2 regions of the Planococcus lenghuensis genome follow, and region 1 is predicted to be linked to the other one. Evidence: a T-box and tRNA genes for the amino acid it is inferred to sense, from the RefSeq annotation. Region 1 holds a T-box; the other holds one or more tRNA genes.
What was found. A T-box is a leader RNA that pairs with one kind of tRNA and senses whether it is charged. The one in region 1 lies ahead of ileS (isoleucine--tRNA ligase), so its partner is inferred to be a tRNA-Ile.
Positions count from the first base shown of each region.

Region 2: it has a tRNA-Ile gene. The T-box ahead of ileS (isoleucine--tRNA ligase) is inferred to sense a tRNA for this amino acid. The anticodon was not compared.

Region 1 covers NZ_CP019640.1:2,386,917-2,390,295, reverse strand. The annotation lists gene B0X71_RS12275 (YlmH family RNA-binding protein) at 1-698, shown strand, start outside; gene B0X71_RS12270 (DivIVA domain-containing protein) at 867-1,415, shown strand; T-box leader at 1,456-1,685, shown strand; gene ileS (isoleucine--tRNA ligase) at 1,730-3,379, shown strand, end outside.
Region 2 covers NZ_CP019640.1:1,223,276-1,226,654, reverse strand. The annotation lists gene B0X71_RS06355 (isochorismate synthase) at 1-320, opposite strand, end outside; gene B0X71_RS06350 (1,4-dihydroxy-2-naphthoate polyprenyltransferase) at 491-1,402, shown strand; tRNA gene B0X71_RS06345 (tRNA-Glu) at 1,538-1,609, opposite strand; tRNA gene B0X71_RS06340 (tRNA-Ser) at 1,614-1,705, opposite strand; tRNA gene B0X71_RS06335 (tRNA-Asn) at 1,709-1,783, opposite strand; tRNA gene B0X71_RS06330 (tRNA-Ile) at 1,785-1,861, opposite strand; tRNA gene B0X71_RS06325 (tRNA-Gly) at 1,863-1,936, opposite strand; tRNA gene B0X71_RS06320 (tRNA-Phe) at 1,942-2,017, opposite strand; tRNA gene B0X71_RS06315 (tRNA-Asp) at 2,036-2,111, opposite strand; tRNA gene B0X71_RS06310 (tRNA-Met) at 2,115-2,191, opposite strand; tRNA gene B0X71_RS06305 (tRNA-Ser) at 2,382-2,474, opposite strand; tRNA gene B0X71_RS06300 (tRNA-Ile) at 2,490-2,566, opposite strand; tRNA gene B0X71_RS06295 (tRNA-Met) at 2,576-2,649, opposite strand; tRNA gene B0X71_RS06290 (tRNA-Ala) at 2,672-2,747, opposite strand; tRNA gene B0X71_RS06285 (tRNA-Pro) at 2,756-2,832, opposite strand; tRNA gene B0X71_RS06280 (tRNA-Arg) at 2,864-2,940, opposite strand; tRNA gene B0X71_RS06275 (tRNA-Gly) at 2,963-3,037, opposite strand; tRNA gene B0X71_RS06270 (tRNA-Leu) at 3,044-3,132, opposite strand; tRNA gene B0X71_RS06265 (tRNA-Lys) at 3,161-3,236, opposite strand; tRNA gene B0X71_RS06260 (tRNA-Thr) at 3,241-3,316, opposite strand; tRNA gene B0X71_RS06255 (tRNA-Val) at 3,323-3,379, opposite strand, start outside.

The DNA of each region.
Region 1 (3,379 bases):
ACACGCCGAAACTGACGGATTTCCTCGATCCCCGGGAGCGGTTTATTGTCCGGTCCGTGGTCGGGGCAAGCGGTATTATGACAGCGTCGGAAGGACTTTTTCCGGATGCTGAACGGCAGCGGATGCTGCTGTATCCGGAATACTTGGAGCCGGTAAAAGAAGATTTTAATATTACGGTTTTTACGGTTAATTACCCGTCTAAATTTGTGACGCTTGCTCATCCTGATGTTCTGGGTTCATTGATGGGACTTGGGCTTGGCCGTGGAAAGTTTGGAGACATCCGGGTTGATGGCGATGTGATCCAAGTAGCAATCGCAGATGAAATCAGCCAGTATGTCCGTACCAATTTCGTAACCGCAGGGAAAGTGAAAGTCAGCCTGGAAGCGGTGGAGGGTGAGGAACAGCTTCTGGTGCAGACGGAAGAGTGGCTGGAAGAAACGCTCACTGTGAGTTCAATGCGACTGGATACCGTCCTTGCATCCATATTCAACATATCCAGACAGAAAGCCTCTGCCCTGATAAACGGCGGCCGGGTAAAAGTCAATTGGACAGTCACGGAGCAGCCTTCCTTCGAACTACATGAAAGCGATCTGTTGTCGGTCAGAGGACTCGGCCGGGTGCGGGTCATCATGATTGAAGGGCGGACGAAAAAAGACAAGCTCCGGCTGGTGATCGGACGGCTTGAGCAGAAAAAATAAAGAGGCAGATTAGATATAGATAAATTACTGGATAGTTTCTTGCTTTTCCTTTAATGATCATCCGCTACTTTTTTCCTGTACCGTGAAAAATTTGGAGAATAAGCTGATAATTTGGCGGCTGAACTGTATAATAAGAACTAATGAAGATAAGAAGGAGAGGGACTTATTATGCCGTTGACGCCGCTTGATATACATAACAAGCAATTCACCCGTGGTTTTCGTGGGTATGTGGAAGAAGAAGTAAACGAATTTTTGCAGCAGGTCATGAAAGACTATGAAGCATTGATTCAGGAAAAACGGGAGCTGGAAGAGCGGCTGAAACAAACCGATGAACGCGTCGGCCATTTTACGACCATTGAAGGCACTCTCCAGAAATCTTTGATGGTGGCACAGGAAGCGGCAGAAGAAGTGCGGCGGAATTCTCAGAAAGAGGCAGAACTGATTGTGCGGGAAGCCGAAAAAAATGCAGACCGGATTCTCGGTGAGGCTTTGGCGAAGTCCCGGAAACTTGGAACGGAAATCGATGAACTGAAAAAACAGTCGATGATATTCCGCAGCAGATTTAAGATGCTGGTGAACGCACAGCTTGAAATGATCGAGTCCGATGATTGGGAACAGCTGATGGAATATACACCGGCTGTCCGGGAAGTTGCTGCTTCTGCAGAAGAACCGGGAGAACAGCAGGAAGAGACGTCGGCGAGCGAACAGCAGGCTTGACGGTTAACATCCGCACTCTTATAATTAACGACAGATGAATGATGAAGCAATGACGGAGACAGTATCCATAACAGCTCTGATAAAGCGAGCCAGGGACAGTGCAAGCCTGGTGACGGCGTTTTGGTGAATATCCCTCCTGAGCAGAACCGGTGAACGCACCAGCAGTAACCGGTTCCGTGTACGCCGCGATAAGGCGATTGAGTGGCAGTCTGTGTTCAGATCAAGACTGCAACAAGGGTGGTACCGCGAACTGAGCTCTTCGTCCCTTTTCAGGGATGAAGGGCTTTTTAATTTGTCTGAGGAGGAAAAAAGGTATGAATTATAAGGATACGTTATTAATGCCGAAAACGGATTTCCCGATGCGCGGCAATTTGGCGAACCGGGAGCCGGAAACGCAGGAAAAATGGGAAGAGATGGACATCTACCAGCTGGTACAGGAGCGGACAAAGGGCCGTCCGTTCTTTGTGCTGCATGATGGTCCGCCATACGCGAATGGCGACTTGCATATGGGGCATGCGCTGAACAAGGTGCTGAAAGACTTCATCACCCGTTCCCGTTCGATGATGGGCTTCCATGCGCCATATGTGCCTGGCTGGGATACACACGGACTGCCGATTGAGCAGGCCCTTACAAACAAGGGCGTTAACCGGAAAGAACTGTCGCTGGCTGAATTCCGTAAACTGTGTGAGGAGTATGCGTATGAGCAGCTCGATAACCAGCGTACGCAGTTCAAGCGGATCGGTGTCAGAGGCAATTGGGATAATCCATACGTGACACTGAAGCCTGAATATGAATCACGCCAAATCGAAGTGTTCGGTAAAATGGCCAATAAAGGCTATATCTATAAAGGACTGAAACCGGTGTACTGGTCACCGTCGAGTGAATCATCCCTTGCGGAAGCTGAAATCGAGTACAAGGACAAGAAATCTCCATCCATCTTTGTCAGTTTCGCTGTGACGGACGGCAAAGGCGTCCTTGATGAAGGAACCAATATTGTCATCTGGACAACGACTCCATGGACGATTCCCGCGAATCTCGGCATCGCCGTTCATCCGGAACTGGATTACACAGTCGTCAATGTCAGCGGCAAGAAGTTTGTCGTCGCACAGGATCTATTGGAAGAATCAGCTTCAGAAATGGGCTGGGAAAATTACGAAGCTGAAAAAACCGTAAAAGGGACAGCATTGGAGCATATCCTCACGCAGCATCCGCTCTATGACCGCACATCCCTGGTGATGCTCGGTGAGCACGTTACAACCGATTCCGGTACTGGCTGCGTGCACACAGCACCCGGACACGGGGAAGATGATTTCATCATCGGGAAACGTTACGGATTGGATGTATTGTGCCCGATCGATGAAAAAGGCGTATTTACACAAGAAGCGCCAGGTTTTGAAGGCGAGTTCTATGACAAGGCGAACAAAACCATCACAGAAGCACTTGATGAGGCGGGTGCACTGGAGAAACTCGGTTTCATCACTCACTCATATCCGCATGACTGGCGGACAAAAAAGCCGGTGATCTACCGGGCAACCGCCCAGTGGTTCGTGTCGATCGATGCCTTCCGTGATGATATCCTGACAGCGATCCGTAACACGTCCTTTACGCCTGCATGGGGTGAGACGCGTCTATTCAATATGCTGCGTGACCGTGGCGACTGGAATATCTCCCGTCAGCGGGTATGGGGTGTGCCAATCCCGGTATTTTACGCTGAAAATGGCGATGAAATCATCACGGAAGAGACAGTGGCTCATATTGCCGGACTGTTCCGGGAACACGGTTCAAACGTCTGGTTTGAGCGGGAAGCCAAAGATCTTTTACCGGAAGGGTTCACGCATCCGGCAAGTCCGAACGGCAAATTTACAAAAGAGCTGGATATCATGGATGTCTGGTTTGACTCAGGTTCCTCCCACCAGGGTGTACTGGAAGAACGGGACGATCTGCAGTACCCGGCTGACTTGTAT
Region 2 (3,379 bases), 1.2 Mb from region 1:
GAAAACCCGCCGAACAGAACCGGCTGAACAGCTGGTTCTTCGTTAACAATCTGTCTGCACAGACTTTGCCAATCCTGCTTAATGGATTCAAAACGATCCTCTGCATGGGAGGTGATCACATGCGCATGTCCCAAACCAACAAACGTAAACGTCGATTCCCGGTTTTGCCAAAACATCCGTTGTCCGGTATATCCTTTGCCGGCATTAAAAAACGCAAATGGCGACATGCTCTGTACTTCTATAGTTTCTGTATAAAAACACCAGGAATCATACGTCCCGGCTATCACTTGTTCTGTTGATGAATACGGCTGTGAATTCATCCGTTTCCCTCCGTTTATCTGCAGCCTGTCATTGAAAATAACTGCAGCCAAGTTAATCTCTACCCTCTATCATACCCTTTTCCGGAAAAATGAGCACTCCATTTGCTGTACGAATCACTGATTTAGAGTACAATAAAGGATGGAAAATGAACTAAAGGAGCGAATACAGCATGACTCACACACTTCAAGCGGACAGTGGCTGGCGCGTCTGGTGGCAGCTTACCCGGCCCCATACGCTAACCGCAGCCTTTGCCCCGGTTTTTCTCGGGACAATGATCGCTTTGCAATATACGGCTATTCATTGGGGCCTGTTTCTTGCAATGCTGATTGCAAGTCTCTTAATTCAAGCGGCTACCAATATGTTCAATGAATACTATGATTTCGCCCGTGGTCTTGATAATGAAAAGTCAGTAGGCATTGGCGGAGCCATTGTCCGAAATGGTGTCAAACCAAGAACAGTTTTGGCGCTCGCCTTTACTCTTTACGGAATTGCAGGATTGCTGGGTGTTTATATCTGTACCGAGACGAGCTGGTGGCTCGTGGCAGTTGGACTTGTGGCAATGGCAGTCGGTTATTTTTATACAGGCGGCCCTTTCCCTATTGCGTATACGCCGCTCGGTGAATTATTTTCCGGTTTATTCATGGGCTTTCTGATTGTCATCATTGCATTTTTTATTCAGACAGGTACTGTTACCTCAGAAGCTGCACTACTGGCTGTACCAAGTACACTGCTCGTCGCAGCTATTATGCTGACCAACAATATCCGGGACATTAAGGGTGATGCCGCCAGTGGTCGGAAAACACTTGCAATACTGGTGGGAAGACCAACTGCGGTCAATGTCCTGCTCGCCTTCTTCGTTCTCGCATATGGTTGGATACTTGTGCTGGTTTTCGTGGGGGCTATAACTCCATGGACACTGCTCGTCTTCCTCAGCGTTCAGAAACCGATAGAAGTGGTTCTTCGTTATCGAATGTTCACAGAACCACTGCAAGTCATGCCAGCGATGAAAGCAACAGGGATTACTAACACTGTATTCGCTTTTCTTCTTGGCATTGGATTGCTGATCAGTCACGTGCTTTAATAGTAGTCCGGGAGCATAGAGCTTCCGGACTTTTTTATTCTCATTGGAAAGACAAACTGTATATCCCGTGTCAGATATATAAAAAGAATACAAAAAAACGCAGTTCCTGTTAATCAGGAACTGCGTTTTTTACTATGACCCCTACGGGATTCGAACCCGTGTTACCGCCGTGAAAGGGCGGTGTCTTAACCGCTTGACCAAGGGGCCGAGCTGGCGGAGAAGGAGGGATTTGAACCCTCGCGCCGGGATTACCGACCTACACCCTTAGCAGGGGCGCCTCTTCAGCCACTTGAGTACTTCCCCGTATGGCTCCGAAGGTAGGATTCGAACCTACGACCGATCGATTAACAGTCGATTGCTCTACCACTGAGCTACTTCGGAATGGTGGGCCTAAGTGGACTCGAACCACCGACCTCACGCTTATCAGGCGTGCGCTCTAACCAGCTGAGCTATAGGCCCTTGGAGCGGGTGAAGGGAATCGAACCCTCATCATCAGCTTGGAAGGCTGAGGTTTTACCACTAAACTACACCCGCAAGAATGGTGGCTCAGGACGGAATCGAACCGCCGACACAAGGATTTTCAGTCCTTTGCTCTACCGACTGAGCTACTGAGCCACACTATGTATGAAAAAATGGCGGTCCTGACGGGAATCGAACCCGCGATCTCCTGCGTGACAGGCAGGCATGTTAACCGCTACACCACAGGACCGTTTGGTTGCGGGGGCAGGATTTGAACCTGCGACCTTTGGGTTATGAGCCCAACGAGCTACCGAACTGCTCCACCCCGCGACATTAATATTAGGGATACTTTGTTTCCTCTACGCATTGTAGTGATAGGCATCTTCTTCGGCTGCGCATTCGTTGATGCTAATCGCTGTCTTCGTACAGCAATTTACTACATACCTATTTATGAAAGATTCTTTTCGGAGTGTCACTGACGTACTGTGAAACAAAAATCAGTCCACACATTTTTAAAAGATGGAGGAGGAAGAGGGATTCGAACCCCCGCGGGATTTGACTCCCCTGTCGGTTTTCAAGACCGATCCCTTCAGCCAGACTTGGGTATTCCTCCAGAATAATAGTTAAGTGGTGGACCTTGCAGGACTCGAACCTGCGACCGGACGGTTATGAGCCGTCTGCTCTAACCAACTGAGCTAAAGGTCCTAAAAAAAGTGGCGGCAGAGGGGATCGAACCCCCGACCTTACGGGTATGAACCGTACGCTCTAGCCAGCTGAGCTACGCCGCCAGGATCCTTATGATAGTTAAGTTGGTGGAGCCTAGCGGGATCGAACCGCTGACCTCCTGCGTGCAAGGCAGGCGCTCTCCCAGCTGAGCTAAGGCCCCATCATAACTGGTCGGGAAGACAGGATTCGAACCTGCGACCCCTTGGTCCCAAACCAAGTGCTCTACCAAGCTGAGCTACTTCCCGTACATACTGTTATGTACTTTATTAATAAAAATGGCGCGCCCGGCAGAAGTCGAATCCACAACCTTCTGATCCGTAGTCAGACGCTCTATCCAATTGAGCTACGGGCGCATATTGATCTTGTTCAAAAAAATGGAGCGGAAGACGGGGGTCGAACCCGCGACCTCCACCTTGGCAAGGTGGCGTTCTACCACTGAACTACTTCCGCTAGACATGGTGCGGATGAAGGGAGTCGAACCCCCACGTCCGGTAAAGGACACTAGAGCCTGATTCTAGCGCGTCTGCCAATTCCGCCACATCCGCATGTCTGTTATTATTAGCTTAATAATAATGGTGAGCCATGAAGGATTCGAACCTTCGACCCTCTGATTAAAAGTCAGATGCTCTACCAACTGAGCTAATGGCTCGAAGTGGTGCCGGAGAAAGGAATTGAACCCTCAACCTACTGATTACAAGTCAGTTGCTCTGCCAATTGAGCTACTCCGGCATGACATGGTGGAGGATGACGGGATCGAACCGCCGACCCTCTGCTTGTAAGGCAGATGCTCTC